2 regions of the Streptomyces sp. NPDC043867 genome follow, and region 2 is predicted to be linked to the other one. Evidence: riboswitches for the same ligand, from Rfam matches in the RefSeq annotation. Region 2 holds a riboswitch; the other holds the start of a gene.
What was found. A riboswitch is a leader RNA that binds a small molecule or an ion and turns the genes downstream of it on or off. The one in region 2 is predicted to bind glycine.
Positions count from the first base shown of each region.

Region 1: another riboswitch for glycine. It lies ahead of gcvP (aminomethyl-transferring glycine dehydrogenase); the one in region 2 lies ahead of gcvT (glycine cleavage system aminomethyltransferase GcvT).

Region 1 covers NZ_JBWKDS010000024.1:2,914-18,459, reverse strand. Annotated here, with positions in the region: gene AC069T_RS23320 (substrate-binding and VWA domain-containing protein) at 1-1,000, shown strand, start outside; gene AC069T_RS23315 (glutamate-cysteine ligase family protein) at 1,084-2,601, opposite strand; gene AC069T_RS23310 (hypothetical protein) at 3,092-3,676, shown strand; gene AC069T_RS23305 (DUF5999 family protein) at 4,081-4,287, shown strand; gene gcvP (aminomethyl-transferring glycine dehydrogenase) at 4,386-7,271, opposite strand; glycine riboswitch at 7,452-7,546, opposite strand; gene AC069T_RS23295 (PRC-barrel domain-containing protein) at 7,663-8,031, shown strand; gene AC069T_RS23290 (DNA polymerase IV) at 7,956-9,461, opposite strand; gene AC069T_RS23285 (MerR family transcriptional regulator) at 9,561-10,193, opposite strand; gene AC069T_RS23280 (bifunctional nuclease family protein) at 10,412-10,885, opposite strand; gene ftsR (transcriptional regulator FtsR) at 10,970-11,719, opposite strand; gene AC069T_RS23270 (FHA domain-containing protein) at 11,758-12,732, opposite strand; gene AC069T_RS23265 (DUF881 domain-containing protein) at 12,794-13,669, opposite strand; gene AC069T_RS23260 (small basic family protein) at 13,675-14,007, opposite strand; gene AC069T_RS23255 (DUF881 domain-containing protein) at 14,004-14,840, opposite strand; gene AC069T_RS23250 (mannose-1-phosphate guanyltransferase) at 15,000-15,546, opposite strand, start outside.
Region 2 covers NZ_JBWKDS010000007.1:233,476-249,021, reverse strand. Annotated here, with positions in the region: gene AC069T_RS10035 (enoyl-CoA hydratase/isomerase family protein) at 1-18, shown strand, start outside; gene AC069T_RS10030 (ATP-binding protein) at 305-802, shown strand; gene AC069T_RS10025 (polysaccharide deacetylase family protein) at 1,100-1,882, shown strand; gene AC069T_RS10020 (YVTN family beta-propeller repeat protein) at 1,882-3,063, shown strand; gene AC069T_RS10015 (ADP-ribosyltransferase) at 3,171-3,779, shown strand; gene AC069T_RS10010 (GNAT family N-acetyltransferase) at 3,808-4,446, opposite strand; gene AC069T_RS10005 (EF-hand domain-containing protein) at 4,642-4,854, shown strand; gene AC069T_RS10000 (NADPH-dependent F420 reductase) at 4,793-5,668, shown strand; gene AC069T_RS09995 (MOSC domain-containing protein) at 5,697-6,239, opposite strand; gene AC069T_RS09990 (glycoside hydrolase family 25 protein) at 6,250-6,804, opposite strand; gene AC069T_RS09985 (L-serine ammonia-lyase) at 6,922-8,289, opposite strand; gene glyA (serine hydroxymethyltransferase) at 8,456-9,718, opposite strand; gene gcvH (glycine cleavage system protein GcvH) at 9,732-10,109, opposite strand; gene gcvT (glycine cleavage system aminomethyltransferase GcvT) at 10,331-11,449, opposite strand; glycine riboswitch at 11,484-11,596, opposite strand; glycine riboswitch at 11,597-11,694, opposite strand; gene AC069T_RS09965 (AAA family ATPase) at 11,887-12,561, shown strand; gene AC069T_RS09960 (enhanced serine sensitivity protein SseB) at 12,629-13,402, shown strand; gene AC069T_RS09955 (enhanced serine sensitivity protein SseB C-terminal domain-containing protein) at 13,606-14,403, shown strand; gene AC069T_RS09950 (ABC transporter permease) at 14,775-15,546, shown strand, end outside.

The DNA.
Region 1 (15,546 bases), on a different contig from region 2:
CAACCGGGCGCTGGTCCTCTCCGAGCAGGCGGTGTTCGCGCACAACACCGCGGCGGGCGGCGGCACGGACCTCGACCTGTTCTATCCGAAGGACGGTTCGCCGCGGCTCGACCACCCCTTCGCGCTTGTCGACGAGGCGCGGCTGACCACCGACGAGAGCCGCGCCGCGCTCCGGTTCATGACCCTCATGAGCCAGCCCGAGGGACGCCGGATCCTGGAGCGGCACGGCTTCCGTCCCGAGCCGGACACCGCCCCGCACACGTTGGTCACCGCGGCGGGCGGCCGCTCCCCGCAGCCGTACGCGGAGCCCGCGCCCGAACCGGCGACGGCCAAGGCACTCCGGGAGGCCCTGGGCATGTGGAGGGTCACCGTGCAGAGTGCGCGCGTCACCACGGTGGTCGACGCCTCCGCGTCCATGACGGAGAAGCTCCCCGGCACCGGCCGGTCCCGCATGGACGTCACCAAAGCGTCCCTGGTGCGGGCCCTCGCCACGTTCACCGCCGAGGACGAGATCGGGCTGTGGGCGTTCTCCACGAAGCTCGACGGGAACCGTGACTACCGCGTGCTGGTGCCGACCGAGCGGCTCGGGCACCGCGTGAGCGGCGGCACGCAGCGGGACCGTCTGTCCGCGGCGTTCAGGGCTCTGGAGCCGGTGCCCGGCGGCGCGACCGGCCTGTACGACACGACGCTCGCCGCGTACCGGGCCGCCACCGAGTCGTACGTGCGGGGAAAGTTCAACGCGCTGGTCGTCCTGACCGACGGGGTGAACCAGGATCCGGGAAGCATCTCGCGCTCCGGCCTGGTCGACGCGCTGGAGAAGCTCGCCGACCCGGACCGGCCGGTCCCGCTGATCGCGATCGCCGTGGGCCCGGAGGCCGACGAGGAGGAGGCCGAGCAGATCGCCGCGGTGACCGGCGGTTCGGGCCACCGGGTCAGCGATCCGTCCCAGATCCAGGCGGTGATCCTGGAGGCCATCGTGGAGGCGGGCAGCCGGGCCTGACCGCCGCCCGGGCGTCCGCCGGGGGCGCCGCGCCCCCGGGAGCCCGCTCGGGGGCGCGGGGGCGCGGCCGCACCCGTCGGAGATCAGCCGAGTGGCACCGGCTCCGGCAGCCCCACCGGCCACGTGTGCACCGGCTGCCCGGCGTGCATCAGCTCGGAGTACCGCTTGGTGGTCGCGGCCAGTGCGGCCTCCCGGCCGAGCCCCTTCTCCGTCGCCAGGTGGAAGGTGGCCGCCTGCCAGCTCGCGCCGTTGACCCGGCGCCGGCACCGCTCCTCGATCACCCCGAGGTAGAAGTCCCGGTCGGCGGGCTCGATGCCCCACGCGTCCAGCCCGGCCGCCGCCAGCGGCAGCAGCTCGTCGCGGACCAGGTCGACGGCGTCCACCTTGGCGGTCCCGCCGTGCCGGCCCGGCTGCGGCCACTCAAGGCGGGCGTCGATGCCGTCACGGCACGCGGCGTCGAAGTTGGCCGCCGCGGCCTCGAACGGCAGCCGGGTCCACACCGGCTTCGCCTCGTCGGCCAGCGCCCGCACGAGGCCGTAGTAGAAGACCGTGTTGGCGATGACGTCGGTGACCGTGGGACCGGCGGGCAGCACGCGGTTCTCGACCCGCAGATGCGGCACGCCGTCGGCGATGTCGTACACCGGCCGGTTCCAGCGGTAGACGGTGCCGTTGTGCAGGACCAGTTCGGACAGCTTCGGGATGCCGCCGCCGTCGAGCACCTTCAGCGGGTCCTCGTCGTCGCAGATCGGCAGCAGCGCCGGGAAGTAGCGCAGGTTCTCCTCGAACAGGTCGTGGGCGGACGAGATCCACCGCTCCCCGAACCAGGTCCGCGGCCGCACCCCCTGGGCCTGCAACTCCGGCGGCCGGGTGTCCGTGGACTGCAGGAACAACGGGGGCCGCGACTCCCGCCACAGCTCGTGCCCGAACAGGAACGGCGAGTTGGCGCCAACCGCGACCTGCGCGGCGGCGATCGCCTGCGCGGCGTTCCACACGTCGGCGAACCGCCCCGGGGTGACCTGGAGGTGCAGCTGTACGGAGGTGCAGGCCGCCTCCGGTGCGATGGACCTCGACGTGCAGACGAGACGCTCCACCCCGTCGATGTCGAGCGCGAAGTCCTCACCCCGGGCGGCCACGATCTGGTCGTTCAGCAGGGTGTAGCGGTCGACGTCCGACAGGTTCGAGGACACCAGGTCGTCGCGGCCGAGGGTCGGCAGAATGCCGATCATCACGATTCCGGCGTCGACCTCCTTGGCCTTGCGGTGCGCATACGCGAGGGACGTGTTCAACTCTTCGGAGAGCTGGTCGAAAACCCGCCCCGCCAATCGGTGTGGCGCTATGTTCACTTCCAGATTGAACATGGCGAGTTCTGTTTGGAAATCCCGGCTCGCTATCCTGTCGAGTACTTCGGCATTCATCATCCGCGGCATGCCGTCCGGTCCCGCGAGATTCAGCTCGATCTCCAGGCCCATCAGATTCCGCGGACGCTCGAAGCGCTCCTCCGCCAGCAACCTCTCGAGTCCCGTCAGGCACTCCTGGAGCTTGCTGCGGTAGCGCTGTCGATCGGACAGGTCGAACGACCCCGCCACGACCTTCTCTCCCATCGAAGTTCCCTCCTCGGATGGGTAGGCCGATGCTCCGGCCGCTCTGGTACACGGTCACGGTGGATGATGCCCCGGCATCGCGATCCATAACGTCCCGGCCCGGCCCCGGGCCCGCTAGGCTGGGGCCGAGTACCCCGGGGCACATTCACCAGGCATGGTGCCGCGCGCAGTTTCACGCCGGTTCGCGCTCGTGATAAACGCCGACGAGAACCGGCCGACCACTTGGACGCGGTATTTCGAGGTCAGCTCCGCGCGGCCCGCGCGAAACAGGGATCAAACTCGCCTTTCGCCGACCGAATAGGCGCTTGTTCTTCATCCCCGGAACAGCTAGCTGAAACATTGTGTGAACACGTGTCGTATAAACTCCGCAAACGAGGCAGAGAGTAGGCGCACGCTGTCATCGCATCCGCCCCTCTGACCCCGAGAGCTGACAGTGTCGTCCGCCCCCGCCCTCGCGCCACCGTGCCTGTCGAATGAGAGGCGACCCACCATGCCGCTGCATGTCCCCCCGGCTCCCGCGCCCGCCCTGCGCTCTGTCCTCACGGCACTCGGTTCCCCCACCGCTGTCCGCGAGGCGCGCACCCCGTCCCTGCGCAACGTCCAGGGACCGGTGTCTCCCGAACTCCCCTTGCCCGTATACGTCCTTGACCGGATCGCGCCCGCCGGCGCCACCGCCACCCGCCTCACCGGCTGGCGCTTTCTGATCCGCTGCGGCGAGCGCGCGGTGGCCGCCGCCGAGACGATGCTGACCCCCGACGGGTGGACCTTCTCCCACTTCTTCGAGGGCCCGTACGTCACCTCCACCGAGCGCGCCCTGCGCCAGGCGGAGAACATGCAGCAGACCTTCCAGCCGCGGCTCCTGTCCGTGCCCGAGCTCTACATGCTCACGCTGTGGCTGCACGGCGACTGCGCCGCGGACAGCAGCACGGGGCACCCGCTCGCCACCGACCTGCTGGTGCCGCTGGCCCCCGCTCCGCCCGGCATCGCGGCGCACCGTCCGCACCGCGTCGCCGAACTCCTGCCCGTCCTCACCCACCGGGTGACACCCGCACCCCTGCTCGGTTCGCCCGCCTAGGGAAGCCCGGGCCCAGCTCGGCGGCAGCTCGCCGTCACGCCCCGTGCCCCGCAGCCGTCGACCCGGCTGCGGGGCACTCCGCTGCCCTGCGGGACACTCCGCTCTTCCGTGCTCCCCCGCGCTCGTACGAGTCACCCGGCCCCGATTCCCCGTCCGGACTAGCCCCATCCGGCCATCCCGAACCACCCGAAGGGACAGTGCAGTTGGAGTGAACCGTCCGCACGGGTGATGCGTCATGAACCTGTGAGAAGTGCTGCTGCCAAATCCCTGCGGATCGGCGCCCGTGGGGCAACACTGGTACCAGACCGACTTGTCGACGGGGGGCGGCCATGGACAGCGTTCCGAGCCGCAGGACAGATACGACAGCCAGCTCACACGTCACGACCCAGCGAAAGATCCCATCCATGTGCCAGCACCAGCCACCGTGTCCGACAGCCGACTCCGCCGACCGGGAAGCCGCCCTCCATGTGGCGCATCACCCGGAACAGGGATGGAGCCTGCTGTGCAACGGCGTCGTGCTCTTCGAGGACACCGGTGAGCTCCTGCCCGACGGTCAGATCATCGCCCCGCACCGCCCCCTGGGCACCGGACAGGTGATGACGGCCGCCTGAGCCGCACCAGCGGCCGGCTGCGACAGCCGCCGCGCACGAGGAGGGGCCGGCCCGGAGACGCACTCTCCGAACCGGCCCCGACGTACGCCCGGCGGTGGCTACTCGTCGTAGGCGTCCAGCGGCGGGCAGGAACAGACCAGGTTGCGGTCGCCGTACGCCTGGTCGATCCGGCGCACCGGCGGCCAGTACTTGTCCGCCGCCGAGACACCGCCCGGGAAGACCGCCTCGGCACGGCTGTAGGCGTGCTCCCAGTCGCCGCCCAGCGCCGCCGCTGTGTGCGGCGCGCCGCGCAGCGGGTTGTCCTCGGCGGGCCACTCGCCCGAACCGACCTTCTCGATCTCGGCGCGGATGGCGATCATCGCCTCGCAGAACCGGTCGAGCTCCACCAGGTCCTCGGACTCGGTCGGCTCGATCATCAGCGTCCCCGCCACCGGGAACGACATCGTCGGCGCGTGGAAGCCGTAGTCGATCAGCCGCTTGGCGATGTCGTCGACGCTCACACCGGTCGCCTTGGTCAGCGGCCGCAGGTCGATGATGCACTCGTGCGCGACGAGTCCGCCCGGTCCGGTGTACAGCACCGGGTAGTGCGGCTCGAGACGCTTGGCGATGTAGTTCGCGGACAGCACCGCGACCTGCGTGGCCCGCTTGAGGCCCTCGCCGCCCATGAGCCGGACGTACGCCCAGGAGATCGGCAGGATCCCGGCGGAACCCCAGGGCGCGGCCGAGACCGGGCCGACACCGGTCTTCGGGCCGGCCGCGGGCTGCATGGGGTGGTTCGGCAGGTACGGCGCGAGGTGCGCGCGTACGCCGACCGGTCCGACGCCGGGACCGCCGCCGCCGTGCGGGATGCAGAACGTCTTGTGCAGGTTCAGGTGCGAGACGTCGCCGCCGAAGTGCCCCGGCTTGGCCAGGCCGACCAGCGCGTTCAGGTTGGCGCCGTCGACGTACACCTGCCCGCCCGCCTCGTGCACCTGGGCGCAGATGTCGGTGACGTGCTCCTCGAAGACGCCGTGCGTGGAGGGGTACGTGATCATCAGTACGGACAGTTCGTCGCGGTACTGCTCGATCTTGGCCCGCAGGTCCTCGACGTCGATCTCGCCGTCCCCGGCGGTCTTGACGACGACGACCTTCATGCCGGCCATCACGGCGCTGGCGGCGTTGGTGCCGTGCGCGGAGGACGGGATGAGGCAGACGGTCCGCTGCGCGTCGCCGTTGGCACGGTGGTACCCGCGTACGGCGAGCAGACCCGCGAGCTCGCCCTGCGAACCGGCGTTGGGCTGCAGCGACACGTTGTCGTACCCGGTGACCTCGGCGAGCCGCTCCTCCAGCTCACGGATGAGCGTCAGATAGCCCTGCGCCTGCTCGGCGGGCGCGAAGGGGTGCAGCTGCCCGAACTCCGGCCAGGTGACCGGCTCCATCTCGGTGGTCGCGTTGAGCTTCATCGTGCAGGAGCCCAGCGGGATCATGCCGCGGTCGAGCGCGTAGTCCCGGTCGGAGAGCCTGCGCAGGTAGCGCAGCATCGCGGTCTCGGAGCGGTACAGGTGGAAGACCGGGTGCGCGAGGTAGTCGTCGGTGCGCAGCAGCGCCTCGGGCAGCGTGTCGGCGGCCGACGCGTCCAGCGCCTCGATGTCGGCCTCGACGCCGAACGCGGTCCAGACGGCGCCCAGCTGCTTGCGCCCGGTGGTCTCGTCGCAGGCCATCGACACGTGGTCGGCGTCGACGAGGTGCAGGTTGACCCCGCCCTCGCGGGCGGCGGCCACGATCGCGGCGGCCCGGCCCGGCACCCGCGCGGTCAGCGTGTCGAAGTAGGAGCCGTGGACGACCTCCACTCCGCCGGCCTCCAGGCCCGCGGCGAGGATCGTGGCGTAGCGGTGCGTACGCCGGGCGATCGTCCTGAGTCCCTCGGGGCCGTGGTAGACCGCGTACATGCCCGCCATCACGGCGAGCAGCACCTGGGCGGTACAGATGTTGCTGGTGGCCTTCTCGCGGCGGATGTGCTGCTCACGGGTCTGCAGGGCGAGGCGGTACGCCTTGTGCCCGTCCGCGTCGACGGACACGCCGACGAGCCGGCCCGGCAGGCTGCGGGCGAACTTCTCGCGCACCGCCATGTAACCGGCGTGCGGCCCGCCGAAGCCCATCGGGACGCCGAAGCGCTGGGTGGTACCGACCGCGATGTCGGCACCGAGGTCGCCGGGCGCCGTGAGCAGGGTCAGGGCGAGCAGGTCGGCGGCGACGGTGACCACCGCGCCGAGCTCGTGCGCCTGGTCGATCAGGGGCTTGATGTCGCGTACGGCACCGGAGGCACCCGGGTACTGGACCAGTACGCCGTTGATCTCCCGGCCGGCGACGTCGGCCGGGATGCCCGCGCTCAGGTCGGCGACCACGACCTCGGCGCCCGTCGGCTCGGCGCGGGTCTCGATGACGGCGATGGTCTGCGGGAGGGCGTCCGCGTCGACGAGGAAGAGGCCCTTCTTGTTCTTGCCCATGCGCCGGGACAGCGCCATCGCCTCGGCGGCGGCGGTGCCCTCGTCGAGCAGCGAGGCGCCGGACGTCGGCAGGCCGGTCAGCTCGGCGACCACGGTCTGGAAGTTCAGCAGCGCCTCCAGGCGGCCCTGCGAGATCTCCGGCTGGTAGGGGGTGTAGGCGGTGTACCAGGCCGGGTTCTCCATGACGTTGCGCAGGATCACCGGCGGCGTGAAGGTGCCGTAGTAGCCGAGGCCGATCATCGAGTCGAGTACCTCGTTGCGGTCCGCGAGGGAGCGCAGCTCGGTCAGGACCTCGGCCTCGGTGCGGGCTCCGGGCAGCTCGAGCGCATCGGCGTTCTTGATGACGTCCGGCACCGCGGCGGCCGTCAGCTCGTCGAGCGAGCCGTATCCGACCTGCGCGAGCATCTTGGCCTGGGCCTCGTGGTCGGGCCCGATGTGGCGCTGCTCGAAGGGAATGCCCTGTTCGAGCTCGGAGAGCGGAATGCGATGGGCGGTCATTGCGGAGGCCTCCTGGTCTGACGCGACCTTCGGGGGGTACCACGACGCGGGTACCCCGACGGCCTCCCCCTCTGTCATCTCAACCTGAGAGCTTCACCGGCCCGCCCTTGGCTGACGAACCGGTTTTCACCGTCGGTGAGGACGGGAGCCGACGACACCCGCCCTGCTTTCCAGAGTGACCTCGTCCGTGCGGTACGTGTGCCTGAGAGATTCCGGGGAGGATTTGCTCCTTCGGCGCCTCCGGTCTCGCCGGAGGACTCTCCCGCACGGGGTCAGCAGCCGTTTGCCAGCCTACCAGCGAGGACAGCGCACGGGCTTTCGAGTGGCCACCTTCCTGAATGTGCTCTTTCGTAGTGCTTACGGATGAGTTTTGCGCCCACGAGGAGGGCCCGTGCAGACCGACATCGATCCGCGCAACCTGATCGGCCGCAAGGCGTTCGACCGCAAGGGCACCAAGATCGGCACGGTCGACGAGGTGTACCTCGACGACGCCACCGGGATGCCCGAGTGGGCGGCCATACGCACGGGTCTGTTCAGCCGGGACGCCTTCGTGCCGCTGGAGCCCAGCGAGGTCGTGGAGGGCACGCTCCGGGTCCCCTTCGACCGGGCCCTCATCAAGGACGCGCCCGACTTCGGTGTCGGCCGCCACCTCTCTCCGGAACAGGAACTCCAGCTGTACCACCACTACGGGCTCGACCTGGCGTCCCCTCCCCCGACGGACCGCGACTTCGGCACGCTCGCCGGTTCGGACGAGGCCTGACCGGCCCGCCCCCCGGACACCTCCTCCGCATCCGTCCCGCCCGGCGCCGGCCAAGCGGCCTCCGCCGGGACCGCGGTCTCCGGGGCCCCCGCTACCAGGGGCAGCGGGTCCGCCGGCTCCAGCGCGGGATCCTCGGTCCGGAACGTCCGCACCCGCCCCGGTTCCGAATACGGCGTCTCGAACCGCACGGTCACCCGCCCGAGTCCACTGCCCTGGACCCAGCCGTGCCCGTACTCGGCGTGCCGTACGTCGTGCCCGGCGGGCCAGCGCCGCTCGGCCGGCCGGGCCGGCTCCCCGACCGCTTCCCGCGCCCCCTCGTCCTCGGCCTGCTCCTGCGCCAGGAGCTCCCCGGCGGCGGCCTGCGCCTGGGCGAACAGGTCCTCCTGCGTGTAGTCGGCAAGCCCGGTGACCCCGACGCCCAGCAGCCGCACCCCGCCGGTCGTGTCCACCGCGTCGAGCAGCCGGGCGGCGGCCTCGCGCACCACGGAGGGGTCGTCCGTGGGCCCGCGCAGCGTCTCGGACCGGGTCAGCGTGGAGAAGTCGTACCGCCGCACCTTGAGCACCACGGTCCGCCCCGAGCGCCCGGCGCCTCGCAGCCGCCGCACACACCGGTCGGCGAGCCGCCGCACCTCCGCGGCGACCCGCACGCGGTCATGGATGTCCACCTCGTAGGTGTCCTCGACCGACACCGACTTCGCCTCCCGCTCGGCCACCACGGGCCGCTCGTCGTGCGCCAGCGCCATCGCGTACAGCGCGTGCCCGTGCGCCCTGCCCACCAGCCGCACCAGCTCGTCCTCGCCCGCCTCGGCGATCTCCTCGACCGTGGTGATCCCGGCCCGCCGCAGATGGTCCCCGGTCGCGGGCCCCACGCCGGGCAGCGTCCGCACCGGCAGGGGCCCGAGCAGCGCCCGCTCGGAACCCGGCTCGATCACCACGAGGCCGTCGGGCTTGGCCTGTTCCGAGGCGATCTTGGCAAGCATCTTGGAGGCGGCGAGCCCCACCGATCCGGTCAGCCCCGTGACGGCCCTGATGTCCGCGCGCAGCTTCCCGGCCACCAGCCGCGCCGAGGTCTCGTCCCAGGCCGTCCCCCCGGCCTCCAGATCGACGAACGCCTCGTCCAGGCTCAGCGGCTCCACGAGCGGCGACAGCGCCCGCAGCAGACCCATCACCTGCTCGCTGACCTGCCGGTAGAGCTCGAAGCGCGGCACGAGATAGGCGGCGTGGGGTGCCAGCCTGCGCGCCTGCGCCATGGGCATCGCCGAGTGCACCCCGAACACCCGCGCCTCGTACGAGGCGGTGGCCACCACGCCACGCACGCCCAGCCCGCCCACGACCACGGCCTTTCCGCGCAGGCTCGGCTTGGCCGCCTGCTCGGCCGAGGCGTAGAAGGCATCCATGTCGAGATGCAGGATCGTGGGCGTGGTTCTCACCTGTCCGATGCTGCCCTACGCCACTGACAATGCCCCGTCGGGCAGGGGCACCGCCGAAGGCGCCGTCCGTCGCCGGAGCACGGGCGGGACCGGGTGCCGTCAGACCGCTCGGTTGCGCCGCCGGGCCAGTTCGTCCGCGGGGTTCTGTCCGACGAGGGTCTCGCCGGTGTCCACCCGCTCGCCGTGCAACTGCGACAGCGCAGCCTCCACGTCCCGCCAGACGACCCCCACGGCGATCCCGAAGACGCCCTGGCCTCCCTGGAGCAGCGCGTGCACCTCGTCCGGCGAGGTGCACTCGTAGACCGTCGCGCCGTCGCTCATCAGCGTCATCCGCTCCAGATCCCGGAACCCGCGCTCACGCAGGTGCTGGACCGTGGTGCGGATGTTCTGCAGGGAAACGCCCGTGTCGAGGAACCGCTTGACGATCTTCAGGACCACGACGTCCCGGAAGCTGTAGAGACGCTGCGTCCCCGAGCCGTGGGCCGGTCGCACACTCGGCTCGACCAGGCCGGTGCGCGCCCAGTAGTCCAGCTGCCGGTAGGTGATACCCGCCGCCGCACACGCCGTGGGACCGCGGTACCCGATCTCCGCGGAAACCGTCTCTTCGTCCGGCACCGGTGTCGGCCGCTGTGGAGCGGGGCCGGCTGCGTTGCCGTGAAGCGGGTACGGGCCGCTCTCCCCCAGACTGCGTCCGGGGGCACCCCCAGCCGTACCGTCGCCGCTGCTTCTCACGCCGACCTCCGTCCTTGAACTGCCCTTCCCGACGGTAGGCAGTCGCCCGGGGCGCGTCAACGATCGCCACACTCGGCACGCCGGGTGATAATCACCCTAGGAGTGGTTTACCGTGCCCCACCGCGGGGAAAGGCTAGCCGAATGCGCTCCCCACGGGCCGTAGGACGCGTCACCGGCCTTCGGCAATTGCCGGTCGTGGCTCTCCCCGTTCGGGGGCATCACTGGCTGTTGGTCCCGAAGTCCTCGGGAGAGATCTGGTCGAGGAACTCGCGGAACTTCTCCACTTCGTCCTCCTGCTCGTCCGGGATCGCGATACCCGCGTCGTCGAGCACCCCGTCGCTGCCGTAGATCGGCGTCCCGGTGCGCAGCGCGAGCGCTATGGCGTCGGACGGCCGCGCGCTCACCTCGACCCCGCTGGCGAACACCAGCTCGGCGTAGAAGACGCCCTCACGCAGATCCGTGATGCGCACTTCGGTGAGCTCCTGGCCGACGGCCTCCAGCACGTCCTTGAACAGGTCGTGGGTCAGCGGTCGCGCGGGGGCCATGCCCTGCTGCGCGAAGGCGATGGCCGTCGCCTCCCCCGGCCCGATCCAGATGGGGAGGTAGCGGTCGCCTCCCACTTCGCGCAGGAGCACGATCGGTTGGTTGGAGGGCATTTCGACCCGGACACCTACGACATCGAGCTCGTTCACACAGTAACCCTAGGCCGTGCCCGGGACGTTTGGGTAGTCGGGCACAGAACGGGTGGACGATCCGCCACGGGCGAACGCCCCCGCTCAGGGAAGTCGAACACCCAGCGCGGTCTGCACCAGAGCGGCATGGAGCTTCGCCGTGAGCCCTGCCAGCTCCTTGGTACGGGCCTCGGCATGAGCCCTGGTCTGCGGGTTGCGGTGGCGCCGCAGCGGGGACACCACCTGGTCGACGAGACCGGCCTCACGGTCGGCGGCGGCCTTCATCGCCCGCAGGTGCCGCGGCTCGATCCCGAAGCGCCCCAGTTCGACCACGAGCGCGGCGACCGTGACCGTCTCGGCGTCGTAGCCGCCGTCCGGCAGTGGAGTGACGAGCCCGTACGACTCCCACTCCGCCAGCTCCGGCTCACCGATCCCGGCGGCGGCCAGCAGCTCGTCGCGGCCGATGCGCGCCGCCGTGGGCGGCTCCGGCTCGACGAGGAGCTCTCCGAGCCGTTCACCGTCGCCCACGTCGCGCTGACGCCCCAGGGCGGGCAGGCGTACGTCCTCGCCGCGCTCCAGGGCGTCCAGGTGCTCCCGGATGACCTTCAGCGGCAGATAGTGGTCGCGCTGCATCCTCAGGACGTGACCGAGGCGCTCGACGTCGTGCGGGCTGAACTTGCGATACCCCGACGGGGTCCGCTGCGGCTCGATGAGCCCCTCCGTCTCCAGGAACCTGATCTTGGAGACGGTCACTTCGGGGAACTCGTCGCGCAGCACGTTCAGCACAGCGCCGATGCTCATCATGTCCGCGGCGGCGGTACCGCTGCCGGCACCGCCGCTCGGTGTGTGAAGCATGGACCTTCCCTGGGTCCCCCCGGACGGAGTTCGGGCGGTCAGATACTCCGCTGGCTCGCGTAGAAGACCAGCCGGTACTTGCCGATCTGCACCTCGTCACCGTTCGACAGGGCGACCTGGTCGATCCGCTCCCGGTTGACGTACGTGCCGTTGAGGCTGCCGACGTCGGCCACCGTGAACGAGCCGTCCGCGGCGCGACGGAACTCCACGTGGCGACGCGACACCGTCACGTCGTCCAGGAAGATGTCGCTCTGCGGATGACGCCCCGCCGTCGTCAGCTCACCGTCCAGCAGGAAGCGGCTGCCCGAGTTCGGGCCGCGGCGCACCACGAGGAGCGCCGAGCCGAGCGGCAGTGCGTCGACGGCCGCCTGCGCCTCCGGGGAGAGCGCGGGCGACTGCGTCTGGCCCGTCACCTCGGAGTCGTAGGCCTCGAGGCCGGAGATGGAGATCGTCGAGGTCGTCTCGGACGGACGCTCCGCGGGAGAACCGCCCCGCAGGGGCGCACCGCAGTTGGAGCAGAAGCGGCTGTTCTCCGCGTTGCGGTTGCCGCACCTCGTGCAAACCAGGGCCGACATGGACGGGTCCTCCTGCCGCGGCTGCCCCCCAGGGGCGTGTGACGCGTACGGGCCGGAGGCGTACCCCCCACCCGTACCCGAGGTCGACGGATCCCCGAAACCTATGCGGCCGGACGCGGCAGGGTCAACAGACGGCGCGCCCTGGCCACCGGACATGTCACCACCCGGACCAGCGACCTGATCCCGGAACAGCGGGCGGTCAGCGCTCTGCGCCTCCCCGTCCGCGGGGCGCGGGGCGCGGTGGCGGGCAGTCGCGTTGTCGCTGCCCTCTCGTGCGCTCTTGCCGAACAACTTCGCAAACAACTTCACGGGCGATTCCCCTTGACCGAAACAGACCCGCCCGTGGGGCAGGACGAACCCTGATTGAACACACCGGTCGACCCGGACATCCTCACAACGTCCGTATCCACCTGACAGTTTCCACCACGCACCACCCAATCGGTGCGCCGACCCCCCGCAACCTCATGCCCTGGCCCGACAGCCCCCATGCGCCGGGGACTCACGGGGAGGACGACCGAGCGTAGTCAGGCCGCTCCACCGCTCGCAAGGCGTCCACAACGATCTTCGTCGAGCGTTCCACCGTGACGGTGGCCTGCTCCTTCTCCAGCGTCTGCACCACACCTCCGGGGATGTTGAGCGCCGGCTCCAGGTCCTGCGGCTTGCCGATGACCTTGAAACGATAGGGCTGGTTGATCTTGTTCCCGTCGACGCTCACCCCGCCGCCGGAATCCGTCAGATAGGTGTCGGCGACCACCCGCACGCCGTTGACCTGGATCGCCTCCGCCCCGGCCGCACGCAGCTCCTGGATCGCGTCGAGCAGCATGTCCGCCTGGACCGTCCCCTTCGGGTCGTCGACGGTCACCGTGATGCCGGGTCCCTGCGCCGCCACCGTGCCCGCGAGAATGCCGAGTTGCTTCTCCTTCTCGACCGTCTGCTTACGGGCCTCCTCGGCCTGGTTCGAACTGTTCCGCAACTCGGTGCGCTGGTCCTCCAGCCCCTGCTTCTCGTCCTCAAGACGCTGAGTACGGTCGTCGAGTTCATCGAGGATGCGTACGAGGTCTTCCTGACGGGCACCCCGCAGGGCGCTGCCGCTGTCGCTGTTGGACGCCACCTGCACGGCCAAACCGAACCCGAGGCCGAACAGCAGCAGCGCCACGATGAGTTGGGCGCGGGTCACCCGGGGCGGCCACAGCCCCTTGGCCAGCCTCTGACGGCCGGTCAGCGAGGGGCCTTCCTTCGTCCGCTCCTCCTGGACCGTCTCCGGTCCCGGCGGCGCCGGCGCCGCCGGGACCTCCTCGGGCAGTTCCCTGCGCAGGCGGTGCTCCGAACTCTCGGGCGGGCCGGAATCCTTGGGTGTCTTGTCCTCGTCGCTCATCGGCCTCACGCCCGGAAGACGTGCCGGCGGATTGCCGCGGCGTTGGAGAAGATCCGGATGCCCAGGACGACCACCACGCCCGTGGAGAGCTGGGCGCCGACGCCCAACTTGTCGCCCAGGAAGACGATCAGCGCGGCCACCACCACGTTCGACAGGAACGAGACCACGAAGACCTTGTCGTCGAAGATGCCGTCGAGCATCGCGCGCAGGCCACCGAACACGGCGTCGAGTGCCGCCACGACGGCGATCGGAAGGTAAGGCTCGACGACGGCCGGGACCTCGGGCCGGACCAACAGTCCAGCCACGACTCCCACGACGAGGCCCAGTACGGCGATCACGATGTGCCCTTCTCTGTGCTCGGCTCTGCTGTTCGTACGATCACACTCGGTGCCGCGGGCAGCCGGAGGTCATCCTCTACGGAGATGCCGGTCCGGATGTCGAAGTTCTCCTGCAACGCGTGCAAATACAGCCCGTCCGCGCTGTTCTGGAACTTCGTGCTCAGCCGGCTGCCGTCCCCCACGGCGAGCACCGTGTACGGCGGCACGAGCGGCTTGTTGTCGACCAGTATCGCGTCACCCGCGGCGCGGATCGCCGACAGCGCCGTCAGCCGTTGCCCGTTGATGGAGACGGCCTCGGCGCCCGACTGCCACAGTCCGTTGACGACGCGCTGCATGTCCCGGTCCCGGACGCGTCCCGTGTCGGAGAAGTCGGACGTCTCGCGCGGATCGCCGTTGCCGCCCGAGGAGGCGTCCTTGGCATCGTTCACGACCAGCTTCACGCCGGGTCCGTGCACCGCGGTGGCGCCCGACAGGATGCCCATCAGGTCGGCCTGGTCGCCGCCCCCGTCCTTCTTCAGCGCCTCGCGCTGCCGGGCGCTCACATCGTCACGGAGGGTGTCGACGGCGTCTTCCAGCTTGTCCGCGGTCGCCGTTTCGCTCTCGATGCGGTCGATGAGTTCCTGGCGCTCCTTGGCGACCACGGGGGCGGCCACGCGGGCCTGCGCCGCACCGACCGTGACGACCAGTCCCGCCAGCACCAGACCGGCCGCGAGACCCAGCTTCGCCCGCAGCGTCTTCGGCATGCCGCCGGCGCCGTCGGACTTCTTCCGCGCGGCCGCCTCGGCGTAGCCGTCGTCGAGGCTGTGATCCATGACGTTGGTGAGCAGCGACATGGAGGCATCCGGACGCGCGGGTCGCGCGGGGGTGCTCCGAACGGGGGGCTGCTGCGGCATGCCGCACATCGTCGCACGTCGCGACGGCTACCTCCGAATGGCCCCACCGGCGTGCCGGACAGGCCCCCTTGGAGGCACTTGTCCGGCACGCCCCTCGGCTCAGCGCCCGGCGCTGTCCACGATCGCCGCCCACTCGTCGAGCAGGGCCTGGGCCGACGCGTCGTCGGGGCCCTCGGCCCACAGATGCGTCACCGCCTCCGCGGGATCGGGAAGCACCATCACCCAGCGGCCGTCCGCCTCCACGACCCGCACACCGTCGGTCGTGTCGACAGAGCGATCGCCTGCCGCCTCTACGACCCGCCGCATGACGAGCCCCTTGACGGCCCACGGAGTGGCGAGGTCACGCTTGAGCACGTGCGCCTTCGGGATCCGGGCGTCGATCTGGCTGAGCGTGAGCTGCGTACGCGCCACCAGCCCGAGGAGCCGGACGAAGGCGGCGGTGCCGTCGAAGACACTGCTGAACTCCGGGATGATGAAGCCGCCGCGGCCGTCACCGCCGAAGATCGTCGTCTCGTCGCGGCCGACCCGGGTCAGGTCGTCGGGTGACGTCGTCGTCCACTCGACCTGCGTCCCGTGGTACGCCGCCACCTGTTCGGCGATCCGCGTGGTGGTCACCGGCAGCGCCACCCGCCCGCTGCGCCGCTCC
Region 2 (15,546 bases):
AAGGCCAAGTTCCTCTGATCACGCCACACTTGACGCCGCGTCTGCCTCGCGGTTGACGCGGCCTCCCGCCCCGCGTCCCCCGTAGGGCTGGTTTATGTCCGCCTTAAGACAACCTTAAGGACGACTGAACGAGCCCCTGCCGCACCTGCCTGCGAGGGGGTTCGCGCCGCAGGTCGGACGTGCTGTCACCGCTCTTGAATTACCCGTGGCATATGCCGGACGGCCACTGCGGAACGAGCGATTCCGGGGGGCGTATTCCCTCGGAACCGCCCCGGAGGGCCCGGCGTGCGGCCATGATGGTGGCATGGCGGGGCTGGAGGGTGTCGAACAGCCGCGGCGGCACTCGACCGCGGCGCGCTGGTCACCGGCGATGGAGGACGAACGGGCGCTGAAGGCGCTGGAGTTGTTCGGCAATCCCACGGAGGGCGAGGTGCCCCTGCCGTCCCGTCCGGAGTCCGCGGCCACCGCGCGACGGCTCGTCCAGGTGGTGGTGCTGCGCCACTGGGGGCTCTCGCCGAAGATGACCGAGGACGCGGTGTTACTCGTCTCCGAACTCGTCGGCAACGCCGTGCGGCACACCGGCGCCCGGGTCTTCGGCCTCCGGATGCGGCGCCGGCGCGGCTGGATCCGCGTCGAGGTGCGCGACCCCTCCCGGGGGCTGCCCTGTCTGCTGCCGGTCCAGGAGACGGACCTGAGCGGCCGGGGGCTCTTCCTCGTCGACAAGCTCTCCGACCGCTGGGGCGTCGACCTGCTGCCGCGCGGCAAGACCACGTGGTTCGAGATGAGGGTCGCCGACCGCTGACGTCCGCCCCGACCTGACGTCCGTGTCCCCCTTTCCCGGCCCGCACCCTCGGACGTCCCCGGGCCACCCCGGGCCCTCCGCGCCCGCCCCGGTGCCTGCCCCTTCGGGCCACCCCGGGCCCCCGCGCCCGCCCCGGTGCCTGCCCCTTCGGGCCACCCCGGGTCACCTCGCGCCCCCGCACCCGCCAGGAGGCTCCGCCCCGGCCCCGCTTCTCGGGCGCGGAGGGGCCCGCTTCTCGCGACCCGCGTTCGTCGTTCCCGTCGTCAATCGGCGCATTTCCGTCTCAATCCCCCTTAAATGGGGCAGGTGACCACGACCGATCGCCGTTCGGCGCTGCGTGCGGGTGCCGGGCTCGCCGCAGCCGGGGCCCTCGCCGCGTGTTCCCCGAAGGGGGCCGCCGCGGACCCGGCCCGCGCCCCGGGCACCCCGCACCCGTCCGCCTCGCCCCACCCGGCGCCCGCGGCCCGCCGCTTCCCGGGACAGCCCGTGCAGATCGGGCACGGCCCCCGCACCCGGCCCCGGGTCGCCCTCACCTTCCACGGACAGGGGGACCCCGCGATCGCCCGCTCCCTGCTGGGCGAGGCGGAGCGGCGCGGCGCCCGCGTCACCGTGCTCGCCGTCGGCAGCTGGCTGGACGCGCACCCGGAGATGGCCCGCCGCATCCTCGACGGCGGTCACGACCTCGGCAACCACACCCTGCGCCACCTCGACATCAACGCGATGTCCGAGCCGGACGCCTACGCCGAGATCCGCGGCTGCGCGGACCGGCTGCGGCGGCTCACCGGGTCCGCCGGCACCTGGTTCCGGCCCTCGCGCACCCCGCGCGCCTCACCGCTGGTGGAGCGGCTGGCCCGCCGCGCGGGCTACCCGCACGTCCTCTCGTACGACGTCGACTCACTGGACTTCACCTCGCCGGGCGCCGCCGCCGTGACCCGCAAGGTCATGGGCGAGGTCCGCGCCGGATCCGTGGTGAGCCTGCACTTCGGGTACGCGGACACGGTCGCCGCGCTCCCGGCCGTCCTGGAAGAACTCGCCCGCCGCGGACTGCGCGCGGTGACCACCACGGAGCTGCTGAGCTGATGCACCGCAACCGGAACCTCACCAGGCGCGCCCTGATCGCGGGCGCCGTACTGACCGCCCTCGCCGGCTGCGCGAGCGGGGCGAAGGACCACGCCGACGAGGCCCTGGGCACCAAGGCGCCCGTCAGGCCCGCCCAGCCGCCGCAGAGCCGGGGGCTGCCCGGCATGCCGCCCGTGCTGGACCCGGCGGACGTCTACGCGGCCGACCGCCCCGGCAAGCTCTCCCCGGTGGTCAAGGACTTCCCCTCCCGGGTCTACGTCCCCAACACCAACTCCAACACCGTGTCGGTCATCGACCCGGCCACGTACGAGGTCATCGAGACGATCCCGGTCGGCTCCCAGCCGCAGCACGTCGTCCCGTCCTGGGACATGAAGACGCTGTGGGTCAACAACGACAAGGGCAACACCCTCACGCCCATCGACCCGAAGACCGGCAGGGCGGGCCGGACCGTCGACGTGCACGACCCGTACAACCTCTACTTCACGCCCCACGGCAAGTACGCGATCGTGATGGCCTCGCTCGACCGCGAGCTGGTCTTCCGGGACGCGCACACCATGAAGCGCGTCAAGACCGAACCGGTCAGCTGCTACGGCGTCAACCACGCCGACTTCTCCTCCGACGGCCGCTACTTCATCGTCTCCTGCGAGTTCAGCGGCGAGCTGCTCAAGGTCGACACCGAGAAGATGAAGGTCGTCGCCCAGCGGAAGCTGCCGTTCGAGGGCGCCATGCCGCAGGACGTGAAGATCTCCCCGGACGGCAAGAAGTTCTACATCGCCGACATGATGGCCCACGGCATGTGGGTCCTGGACGGCGACAAGTTCACCGAACCGACCCTGCTGCCCACCGGCAAGGGCTGCCACGGCCTCTACGTCAGCCGCGACTCGCGCGAGATGTACATCTCCAACCGCGGCGAGGGCACCGTCTCCGTCTTCGACTTCGCCCAGGACAAACTGACCAAGAAGTGGCACCTGCCCGACGGCGGCAGCCCCGACATGGGCGGCGTCTCCGCCGACGGCAAGGTGCTGTGGCTGTCCGGCCGCTACGACTCCGAGGTGTACGCCATCGACACCCGCACCGGTGCCCAGCTCGCCCGCATCAAGGTCGGCAGCGGCCCGCACGGCCTCGCGGTGTACCCGCAGCCCGGCCGCTACTCGCTGGGGCACACCGGCATCTTCCGCTGACCGGCGGCCCGGTGCGACGGGCGGCCCCGTCGACCGGGCGCAGTGACACGCCTCCGTACGAGTGACGGTCCCGGACCCGGCGCCGCAGAGCCGAGATCGTGCTCCGCATGATCACAACTCGCCTGCGGCGACGGGCCGCCGCCGTCGTCCTGTCCCTCTCGGCCGTCCTCGCCACCTCCGCCGCGACGTCTGCCCCGGCTGCCCCGGCCGCCTCGCCCGCCAAGGCCGCCGCGCCCGCCTGTCCGCAGTTCTTCGACCCGGTCACGGCGGCGGCCGACCGCCGCGTCGACGTCGGGCGCATCACGCCCGAACCGGTGTGGCGCACGACCTGCGGCACCCTCTACCGCAGCGACGGCCGCGGCCCCGCGACGGTCTTCGAGCAGGGCTTCCACCCGAAGGACACCGTCGGCGGACAGTACGACATCGAGCAGTACGTCCTGGTCAACCAGCCCTCGCCGTACGTCTCGACGAGCTACGACCACGACCTCTACAAGACGTGGAAGAGCGCCTACAACTACTACATCGACGCCCCCGGCGGCATCGACGTCAACAAGACCATCGGTGACACCCACCGGTGGGCCGACCAGGCCGAGGTCGCGTTCCCCGGCGGCATCGCGCGGCAGTACGTCGTCGGCGTCTGCCCCGTTGACAAGAAGACCAGGACCGAGATCATGAGCGACTGCGAGAGCAACCCGCACTACGAACCCTGGCACTGAGCCCGCCCGGCCGGGCCCAAGGCCCGCTTCACCGGCCGGCGAAGAGAGCCTCCGCCCCGACCGGGCGGTAACCGGCCGCCTGGAACGCCCGCACACTGCGGGCGTTCCCGGCCGCCTGCTGGGCCCACACCGGCTCACCCGCGCTCAGGTGCCGCGCCGCCGCCGCGAGGGCCCGCCCCAGCCCCTGGTGCCGTACGGACTCCGGCACCTCGACCGCGGCCTCCAGCCGTCCCGCGACCCCGCGCCCCAGCACGAGTACGGCCCCGCCCGCCGTCCACACCCGCACGCCGTCCCGTCGCGTGCGCGCCCGGACCACCCGGGGGTGACCGGGGTCGTCGATCTCCGTCAGCGCGAGCGGCGGCTCCCCGGGCAGCGGCGCGGCCACGGTCAGCAGATCGACCGTGTCCGTGGAGCGCCCGGTGCGGTCCATGAAGGCGGCGAGGAACCGCGGGTTCATGGTCGCCGCCAGCGGATCGCAGTCCAGGGCGCGCAGGGTCCCGTGCACCCAGGCCGGGTCCTCGTCGGTGAACACGACGGAGTGCGCGGTGAAGGCGAGGACGCCCGCGTCGCGGGCGGAGTGCTGCGGTACGACGGTGGTGCGGCCGTCGGTGGGCGGGAAGACCCCGCGGGCCGCCGCGTCCAGGATGTCCCGCAGCGTGCCGGCCATGCCGCCACCCCTTCCGCTCGCACCGCGTCCCCGCCCACCACGACGGCCGGCCCGCACCCATGATCGGGCACGGCCCCGCGCGCCCGGGCACCGGCCCGGGTGGGCGCCGCGCCGCGTCCGCGGGCGGACCGTTAATCTGACCTCCGTCAGTTGGGCCGATGGGCCTGCATGAAGCACCAAGAAGGGGCGGATCCGGTGGCGGACATCGAGGAAGCACGCAAGGCGTTCGAGCGGATCGACGCGGACGGCGACGGGTTCGTCACGGCCGCCGAGTTCAAGACCGCTCTCGCCCAGGGCGGGGACTGGAACGTCACCGAGTCGGTCGCGGAGGCCGTGATCGCCTCCCGTGACATCGACGGGGACAAGCTCCTCTCGTTCGACGAGTTCTGGGCCCACCTCAACAAGTGAGCCGGCCGGAGAAGGGGCGCCCACCGCGACCGCGGGGGCGCCCCTTCCGGTTGTTCCCGTCACCCGTCCGCCCGCCCCTCGGAATAGCTGCCCCGCGTCCGGGGGTTACTGGTGCGCGTCAGCACACATCCGACCCCCGGAAGGGCGAGCCATGAAAATCGGCATCATCGGAGCGGGCAACATCGGCGGCAACCTCACGCGCAGGCTCACCGCCCTCGGACACGAGGTCTCCGTCGCGAACTCCCGCGGTCCGCACACCCTCACCGCCCTCGCCGAGGAGACCGGGGCGACGCCCGTACCGGTCGAGGAGGCGGCACGCGGCGCCGAAGTCGTCGTCGTCACCATCCCCCTCAAGGCGGTGCCCGACCTGCCGTCCGGGGTCCTCGACGGCGCGGCCGAGGACGTCGCCGTGATCGACACGGGCAACTACTACCCGCAGCAGCGCGACGGCCGGATCGCCGCGATCGAGGACGAGGGCCTGACCGAGAGCCGCTGGACGGCCCAGCAGCTCGGCCACACCGTCGTCAAGGTCTTCAACGGCACCTACGCGCAGGACATCCTGGACCGCGGCCGCCCGGCGGGCGACCCCGACCGCATCGCCCTCCCGGTGGCCGGGGACGACGAGGCCGCCAAGCGGGTCGTCCGTACCCTCGTCGACGAACTCGGCTTCGACAGCGTCGACGCCGGCGGCCTGGACGACTCCTGGCGCCAGCAGCCGGGCACCCCGGTCTACGGGCTGCGTGCGGGCGTCGACGAGGTGACGAAGGCGCTCGCTCAGGCCCCTGCGGAACGCCCGGCGGACCACCGCGGCTGACCGCGCCCGCGCCCGTTCCCGTTCCCGTTCAGACGATCCGCAACGGCCGGTGCGGCCCGTCCGGCAACTCGATCCCGATCGGGTCCCCGGGCCGCACCACGCCTGCGGCCCGTACGACGCTCATGACGCCGGACCTGACGACGGCCGCACCGTGCTCGTCCCGCCCGGCCACCTGCTTGAGCAGGCCCTTCTGGAAGCCGTCGATCTGCGCGCACGGATTGCGCAGCCCGGTGATCTCGACCACGGCCTCGTCCCCGAGCCGCAGCAGCGCCCCGGCCGGCAGGCCCAGCAGATCGATCCCGCGGGTGGTGACGTTCTCCCCGAGCTGCCCGGGCGTGACGGTGAAACCCGCCGCGCGGAGCTCCTCGAACAGTTCCTCGTGGATGAGATGCACCTGCCGCAGATTGGGCTGCGAGGGGTCCTTCCGCATCCGGAACCGGTGCTTGACGGTCACGCCCGCGTGCACGTCCCCCTCGACCCCGAGCCCCTCGAGCAGCGTGATGCTCTCCCGGTTCGGCTTGGTGAAGGAATACGTCCCGTTGCGGCTGACCGCGGTCACTGTCCCACCCATGCCGGGAAGCCTACGGGTTGGCCCATTCCCGCAGGTCGGCCGCGCTGGTGAAGTCCGCCACGTCCTTGTCCAGGGGGTGGTCGGTGTACTGGTGGAACGTCCAGTCGGCCCGGATCCGCGGCTTTCCCGCCGTCACGTAGTCGGCGATCCACAGACCGTCGCCCGCGTACGAGGTGGTGTCCACGTTGAGCCAGAAATTGCGGTTGCAGTACAGGACGACGCGGTGGCCGGGACGCAGTTCCTTCAGGATGCGCAGGAAGCGGTCCTTCTCGGCGTTGCTCGCGTGGGTCCCGTCGCCCGTGCTCTCCCAGTCGACGGCGAGGATGTCGCCCGCCCGTTCCGGAGCCTCGGCGAGGAAGTACTCGGCCTGCGCGGTGAGGTTGCCCGGCCACAGGAAGTGATAGAACCCGACGACGCAGCCGGCGTCCCGGGCCCGCTTCGCCTGGGCGTTCAGCCTCGGATTGACGTACGAACGGCCTTCCGTGGCCTTCACGAAGACGAAGGACAGACCGTCGGTGGAGTAGGACGACGACTGATAGGCGCTCACGTCGATGCCGCGCAGCATGGCGACTCCTGGTGCGTGGGGGGAGGAAGGGGGAGCGGGGGGAGCGGCGGAACAAGCGCCGACTCCCTTGTTTTTCCCTTACTTCCTTGGGCCCACCCCTGTACGCACCGGCGGGGCTCAGCACTCGATGATGTTCACCGCGAGCCCCCCGCGCGCCGTCTCCTTGTACTTGACGGACATGTCCGCGCCCGTCTCCTTCATGGTCTTGATGACCTTGTCGAGGGAGACCTTGTGGGAGCCGTCGCCGCGCATGGCCATCTTCGCCGCGGTCACGGCCTTGACCGCGGCCATGCCGTTGCGCTCGATGCACGGGATCTGGACCAGGCCGCCGACGGGGTCGCAGGTCAGGCCCAGGTTGTGCTCCATGCCGATCTCGGCGGCGTTCTCGACCTGTTCGGGGCTGCCGCCGAGGACCTCCGCGAACGCACCTGCGGCCATGGAGCAGGCGGAGCCGACCTCGCCCTGGCAGCCGACCTCGGCGCCGGAGATGGAGGCGTTCTCCTTGAAGAGCATGCCGATGGCGCCGGCCGCGAGCAGGAAGCGCACGACTCCCTCCTCGTCGGCGCCCGGCACGAAGTTGACGTAGTAGTGCAGGACGGCCGGGATGATGCCGGCGGCGCCGTTGGTGGGCGCGGTGACGACCCGGCCCCCGGCCGCGTTCTCCTCGTTCACGGCCATCGCGTAGAGGGTGATCCACTCCATGGCGTGGGCCGGCGCGTCGCCCTCGGCGCGCAGCTGCCGGGCCGAGAGGGCCGCCCGGCGGCGGACCTTCAGGCCGCCCGGCAGGATGCCCTCGCGGGACATGCCGCGCGACACGCACGCCTGCATCACCCGCCAGATCTCCAGGAGCCCCTCGCGGATCTCCTCCTCCGTGCGCCAGGCCCGCTCGTTCTCCAGCATCAGCGCGGAGATCGACAGACCGGTCTCCTTCGTCAGGCGCAGCAGTTCGTCACCCGTGCGGAAGGGGTACTTGAGGACCGTGTCGTCCAGCTTGATGCGGTCCTCGCCCACCGCGTCCTCGTCGACCACGAAACCGCCGCCGACGGAGTAGTAGGTCTTCGACAGCAGCTCCTTGCCGTCGGCGTCGTACGCCCACAGCGTCATGCCGTTCGCGTGGTACGGCAGGGCCTTGCGGCGGTGCAGGACCAGGTCGTCGTCGAAGGAGAAGGCGATCTCGTGCTCGCCGAGCAGCGCGAGACGGCCACCGGTGCGGATCGCCTCGACGCGCTCGTCGGCGCCCTCCACGTCCACCGTCCGCGGGGAGGCGCCCTCGAGGCCGAGCAGCACGGCCTTGGGAGTGCCGTGGCCGTGGCCGGTCGCGCCGAGGGAGCCGTACAGCTCGGCGCGTATCGAGGCCGTCGGGGTGAGCAGCTCCTCGTTGCGCAGCCGGTGGGCGAACATGCGGGCCGCGCGCATCGGGCCGACCGTGTGGGAACTGGACGGGCCGATGCCGATCGAGAACAGGTCGAAGACCGAGATGGCCACGGAGGACTCCTAGGGGTTTCGGCGGACGCCGTTGTCAGCCGGTCGTGCGGGGCGGTGCATGCGGCGGGGCACCGCGCTCAGCTTCCAGTGTGCGCGGTGCCCCGGACGTTCGTACGAATGAAGACGGTGCCACGAAAAGACCCGTACGGCAAAAAAGCGTACGAATTTACTTCAGGCCGGGGTACAGCGGGTGCTTGGCGGCCAGAGCGGACACCCGGGCCTTGAGCGAGTCCACGTCGTACGACGGCTTGAGCGCCTCGGCGATGATGTCCGCGACCTCGGCGAAGTCCTCGGCCCGGAAGCCGCGGGTGGCGAGGGCGGGCGTGCCGATGCGCAGGCCGGAGGTGACCATGGGCGGGCGCGGGTCGTTCGGGATGGCGTTGCGGTTGACCGTGATACCGACCTCGTGGAGACGGTCCTCGGCCTGCTGCCCGTCCAGCTCGCTGTTGCGCAGGTCGACGAGGACGAGGTGGACGTCCGTGCCGCCGGAGAGGACGTCGACGCCGACGGCCTTGACGTCGTCCCGGACCAGCCGCTCGGCCAGGATCCGGGCGCCGTCCAGGGTGCGCTGCTGGCGCTCCTTGAAGTCGTCCGTGGCGGCGACCTTGAAGGAGACCGCCTTGGCGGCGATCACGTGCTCCAGCGGACCGCCCTGCTGACCGGGGAAGACAGCGGAGTTGATCTTCTTCGCCAGCTCGGCGGTGGACAGGATCACGCCACCGCGCGGGCCGCCCAGCGTCTTGTGCGTGGTGGTGGTGACCACGTGCGCGTGCGGCACCGGGTTCGGGTGCAGCCCCGCCGCCACCAGACCGGCGAAGTGCGCCATGTCGACCATCAGGTAGGCGCCGACCTCGTCCGCGATCCGGCGGAACGCGGCGAAGTCGAGCTGACGCGGGTACGCGGACCAGCCGGCCACGATCAGCTTCGGCCGGGACTCCTTGGCCAGCTTCTCGACCTCGGCCATGTCGACCCGACCGGTGGCGTCGTCGACGTGGTACGCGACCACGTTGTAGAGCTTGCCGGAGAAGTTGATCTTCATGCCGTGGGTCAGGTGCCCGCCGTGCGCGAGGTTCAGGCCCATGATCGTGTCGCCCGGCTTGAGCAGCGCGAACATGGCGGCCGCGTTGGCCTGGGCGCCCGAGTGCGGCTGGACGTTGGCGTGCTCGGCGCCGAAGAGCGCCTTCACGCGGTCGATGGCGATCTGCTCGACCACGTCGACGTGCTCGCAGCCGCCGTAGTAACGGCGGCCCGGGTAGCCCTCGGCGTACTTGTTGGTGAGGACCGAGCCCTGGGCCTCCATGACCGCGACCGGAGCGAAGTTCTCCGAGGCGATCATCTCCAGGGTGGACTGCTGGCGGTCCAGCTCGGCGTCGACCGCGGCGGCGACGTCCGGGTCGAGTTCATGAAGGGGCGTGTTCAGAAGCGACATCAGTCGGGAGTCCTTAGCCTGCGGTGAATTCGGTGTACTCGTCCGCGGAGAGCAGGTCGGCCGGCTCGTCCGTGACGCGCACCTTGAACAGCCAGCCACCCTCGAAGGGAGCCGAGTTCACCAGGGACGGGTCGTCCACGACGTCCTGGTTGGCCTCGACGATCTCGCCGGTGACCGGGGCGTACAGGTCGCTGACCGACTTGGTCGACTCCAGCTCGCCGCAGGTCTCGCCCGCGGTCACGGTGTCACCGACCTCCGGGAGCTGGACGAACACGACATCGCCGAGCGCGTTGGCCGCGTGCTCCGTGATGCCGACCGTCGAGACGCCGTCCTCGGCGGCCGACAGCCACTCGTGTTCCTTGCTGTAACGCAGCTGCTGGGGGTTGCTCATGGCCTGAATTCTCCTGTACGCGGGGGAGTGCTGATGAAGCGGGGACGTAGCTGAACCGGACGGACGCGCCCGGCGCCGCTTCCGGCGCCCGGGGCAGGTGTCCGGCCCGGTGCCCGGGCCGGTGTCACTTCCGGCACATGGCCGGTGCCGTGTCCGGTACCCGGGCCGGTGTCGTGTCCGGCGCCCGGGCCGGTGTCACGTGAGGCGCGCGGGGACCGGTGTCACTTCTGGCGCTTGTAGAACGGCAGCGCCACGACCTCGTACGGTTCGTGGCTGCCCCGGATGTCCACACCCACACCGGCCGTGCCGGGAGCGGCGTGCGTGGCGTCGACGTACGCCATGGCGACCGGCCTGCCGAGCGTCGGGGAGGGCGCGCCGGAGGTGACCTCGCCGATGACCTCACCGCCGGCGACGACGGAGTAGCCGGCGCGCGGCACGCGGCGGCCCTCGGCGACGAGCCCGACGAGCACGCGCGGCGGGTCGTCCTGCGCGCGGGCGGCGGCCGCGGACAGGGCCTCCCGGCCCACGAAGTCGCCCTCCTTCTCGAACTTCACGACCCGTCCGAGGCCCGCGTCGAAGGGGGTGAGCGACGTCGTCAGCTCGTGCCCGTACAGCGGCATGCCCGCCTCCAGGCGGAGCGTGTCGCGGCAGGACAGCCCGCAGGGGACGAGCCCGGCCGGGGCTCCCGCCTCGGTCAGCGCCTGCCACAGCTTCTCGGCGTCGGCCGGCGCCACGAACAGCTCGAAGCCGTCCTCGCCGGTGTAGCCGGTGCGCGCGATCAGCGCCGGGACGCCCGCGACCGTGCCGGGCAGACCCGCGTAGTACTTGAGGCCGTCGAGGTCGGCGTCGGTGAGGGACTTGAGGATGCCGGGGGACTCCGGGCCCTGGACCGCGATCAGCGCGTACGCCTCACGGTCGTCGCGCACCTCGGCGTCGAAACCGGCGGCCCGCTCCGTCAGCGCGTCCAGCACCACCTGGGCGTTGGAGGCGTTCGCGACCACCATGTACTCCTGCTCCCCGAGCCGGTACACGATCAGGTCGTCGAGGATGCCGCCGTCCGCGCGGACGATCATCGTGTAGCGGGCGCGGCCGACCCCGACCGAGGCGATGTTGCCGACGAGGGCGAAGTTCAGGAAGGCGGCGGCCTGCGGTCCGGTGACCGTGATCTCGCCCATGTGGGAGAGGTCGAAGAGACCGGCCCGGGTGCGCACCGCGAGGTGCTCGTCGCGCTCGGAGCCGTAGCGCAGGGGCATGTCCCAGCCGGCGAAGTCGGTCATCGTCGCGCCGAGCGACCGGTGCAGGGCGTCGAGCGCGGTGTGACGGGGGGCGTTACTGCTCATCGGTGGGGCTCCCAAGGCATGACGGCGAGGTCGTTCCTCCCCATCTGTCATCGGAACCTGAGAGGTTCATCACGACCCGGCGAACCGGTGGTCGTGACTTGCACCGTGGGTGGAGCCACTGGTCAGCGGCCCGCTTTTCAGATGTGCCTCGCCCGCGCGGTATCGGGGCCTGAGAGATTCAAGGGAGGGACTTGCTCCTTCGGCGCCCGGGGACCGATGCCCCGGGACTCTCCCGCGCGGATTCAAGCGGCCGGTATGCAGTTGGCGGGCACATCATTGCACGCATCCGTGAAACCCGGCAGGGGCGGCCCGTCCGGCCGGCGGCGGAAGACCTGTGACCGGTCTGTGGCAGGACGAGGACGGAAACGAGAGGCGTCCCGCATTACCTTCTCTTTACACTCGAATGGGATGGGACTCCGGATCCGAGGGGGAGGACGATCAGGGTGAATAGGACCACGGCGTACGCGACGGGTTCGGGACTCGCGGTGCCCGAACAGCCCGGTGTCCCGGCCCGGGAGGCGTGCGGACCGATGCCGGGACCCGTCGTCCGCGATCTGCGCGAGCGCGCGGGACACAGCCCGCACGGCCTGTCCTTCGGCGCCGCCGACGTCGTCGTGGTGACCGGTCTGCCCGGCAGCGGCAAGTCGACGCTGATGCGCCGGGCCGTGCGCGGCGCGCGCGTCGACTCCCAGGACGCCCGCGACCGCTGGGACACCCGCCTGTCCCGCTTCCTGCCGTACGCGCTCTACCGCCCCGTCGTCCGGCTCGCGCACTACACCGGACTGCACCGCACGCTGCGCTCGGGCGCCGGCGTCGTCGTGCACGACTGCGGCACACAGACCTGGGTGCGCCGCTGGCTCGCCCGCGAGGCCCGCCGCCGGGGCGGCACCCTGCACCTGCTGCTCCTCGACGTCACGCCGGACACCGCCCTGGACGGCCAGCGCGAGCGCGGCCGCGGCGTCTCGCGCTACGCGTTCCTCCGCCACCGCCGGGCGGCCGGGCTGCTGCTGCGGTCCGTCGAGAAGGGGGATCTGCCGAAGGGCTGCGGCTCGGCGGTCCTCATCGACCGGGCGGCGGCGGACGTGCTGCGCCGGATCGACTTCGGCGACTGACCCCCCGTACGCGCCCACCGGTTAGGGTTTCCAGCCGGAACAGCGGTTCACAGCAGGCGGTAGACAGATGGACATCCCGGCACAGGCGTACCCGCACCCCCATCCGCACGGCGGATGGCCAGGCAACGAACTGGAGGAGGTCCTCTCCGCGTCCCTCGGCGTGCCGTCGGCCGGTGCCCGGATCGTCGAGGTCCTCGGCCGCAGCTTCCTGTGGATCCCGCTGCCGAACGGCGGCGGCCCGCACAGCGGCCCGCTCGACCTGCCCATGCTGGAGATCGAGGGGCAGGCGTACGTCCCGGTCTTCAGCTCGGAGGAGCAGTTCCGCCAGGTCGCCGGTGCCCACATGGCGTACACGATCGCGCCCGCCGTCGAGTTCGCGCGCGGACTGCCCCCGCAGGTCGGTCTCGCGGTCAACCCGGACGGCGTGGTCGGCGTGCCGCTCCCGCCGCCCGCCGTCGCCGAACTGTGCCGCACCGGGCGGACCCCACTGGACGGACCCGCGAGCGGCGGCCGGGTCCGGCTGTTCGAACCCGACTGGCAGGACGACCCGGTCGACTTCCTGTCCGCGGCCTCGGCCGAGTTCGCCGCCACCGGTGTGGTGCTGACCGCCCGCCGCTGCCTGGCCAGCATCGAGGGCGGCGACCCGGTGATGTTCGTCGGTGTCGAACTGTCCGAATGGGAGGGCCCGGCACGGACGTACCCGCTGGACGCGCTCGGCCGGGCGCTCGGCCGGGTCCCGGTGGACCGGCCGGTGAACCTGGTCCTCCTCGACGTCGCCCAGGACCCGGTGGGCGACTGGATGCGCGCCCGGGTGCGGCCCTTCTACCTGCGGGAGTACTGAGCGGGCGGGACCCGCGCCGGACCGCGCACCCGGCGCCACGCCGGCCGGCGAAGGCGTGCGTCAAGTTCCTGTCAGGAACGCCGCTTAAGCTGGTTTCATGGCTCGGTCGAGGTGGTGACGCGCTCCCGGACGGGATGCCGTGCGAACGCCCCGGGGGCGATGGGGGAGTTCATGATGATCTGTTCGCGAAGGGGCGGTTGAGGGTGAGCGCGTCGGGCACGGCCGCGGCCGGGCAGGTCGAGCACATGCTGCGCCAGGTGACGCCCGGGCGTTACGACGCCTACGAGGCGCTCCTCAGCGCGCTCGCGAACCCGTCGAACGGCCAGATCTGGATGCTGCTCTGGCACGGCCAGGCGGGCTCGCCGGACGCCCAGTACGGGAACATGGAGGTCGGCGGCTACGGCTACGCCCCCTGCGTGACCTCGGCCCAGGAGCTGTCCGCCAGCGGCTGGAACCGCTCGTACGAGGTCGTCGACGGCCTCGACGTCGCCCGCACCCTCTACCCCGACCACTTCGGTCTCTGGCTGAACCCGCACGCCCCCGGCGGCGGCGTCGGCATCCCCTGGCTGGACCTGCGGCGCATCGCCACCGGCCTCGAGCGCCAGCCGACGGGACCGCTGCGGCTGTCGGAACCGGGCATCGAGATCCCGCAGTTCTACGCCCTCCTCACGCAGAACGCGCACCGCACCTCCGCCGTGCGCTCGCTGCGCCGCGCCTGGGTGCAGCCCGCCCTCGGCGCGCCCTACCTGGCCATCGGTCTCGACGTCTACGACACCTCCCCGTCCGCCGTCGACTCGGTGCGGGCGATGATGCAGCAGTCGATCGGCGCGGTCCCCGACGGGCTGCCCGTGTCGACCGTCGCCATGTCCGACGAGTACGACCCGGTGGCGATGTGGCTGCGCGCCAAGGCGCGGCCCTTCTACGACCGTGAGGCGCACGCGGCGCCCGCCCAGGCGCCGGCGGCCGGCGGGTACGGCTACCCGCAGCCGCGGCCGTACTGACCCCGAAAGCCGTCGCGAGAACGGCGCCCGGCCGCGTCCCTTCGACGTGCCACCGGGCGCTGACCAGCGTGCCCGAAGGCGAAAGGGCGTGATGTCCGCGTTGCGGACGAGGCGACGGGATAAGGGCCCTCGTGGACCCTTGCGGCCCAATTGCCCCGTGTCCGGCCCCCGTTACCCGCCGTCCGGATAACGGAACCCCCCTGCCCGCATCACGTTTAGGCATCCATTCACCGCCAAGTCTGGCAACAGATCGCCGAGGCGTTAAAGACTCCCGGTCCAGGGGTGTTCGCCCCTTTGTACGACGGACTGATCATGCCGCTACAGCGGCACGTGTGGGCCGGCTACCGCCGGTTGAGAGGGGTCCCTGCCAGATGACGGCACCATTGCACGAGCCGACCGCTGAAGCGGCCCCGAGCGCGGCCGAGGAAGCGGCGGTGGTCAGCGCCGATCCGAAGGCGGTTCAAGGACGCTCCCTCGGCCGGATCGCCTGGGAGCGCCTCAAGCGGGACAAGCTCGCACTCACGGGCGGTGTCGTCGTCCTCCTGCTCATCGCGGTCGCGATCCTCGCCCCCGTGATCGCCAACCTGATCGGCCAGGATCCCGAGTCCCACCACGAGGACCTGATCGACCCGCTGTTCTCCACGCCCACCGGCTCGCTGGGCGGCATCAGCGGCGACCACCTCTTCGGCGTCGAACCGGTGAGCGGCCGCGACATCTTCGCCCGCATCATCTACGGAGCCCGCATCTCGCTCCTCGTGGGCTTCCTGTCCGCCCTGGTCGCCGTGGTCCTCGGGACCGTCCTCGGCATCCTGGCGGGCTTCTTCGGAGGCTGGGTGGACGCGGCCATCAGCCGCGTGATGGACGGTCTCCTGGCCTTCCCGCAGCTGCTGTTCATCATCGCCCTCGTCTCGGTCATGCCGAACGAGATGCTGGGCCTGACGGGTACCGGCGTGCGCCTGTTCGTCATGATCCTGGTGATCGGCTTCTTCGGCTGGCCCTACGTCGGACGTGTCGTGCGCGGCCAGACGCTCTCGCTGCGCGAGCGCGAGTACGTGGAGGCGGCGCGGAGCCTGGGCGCCGGGCGGTTCTACATCCTGTTCAAGGAGCTGCTGCCCAACCTCATCGCGCCCATCATCGTGTACA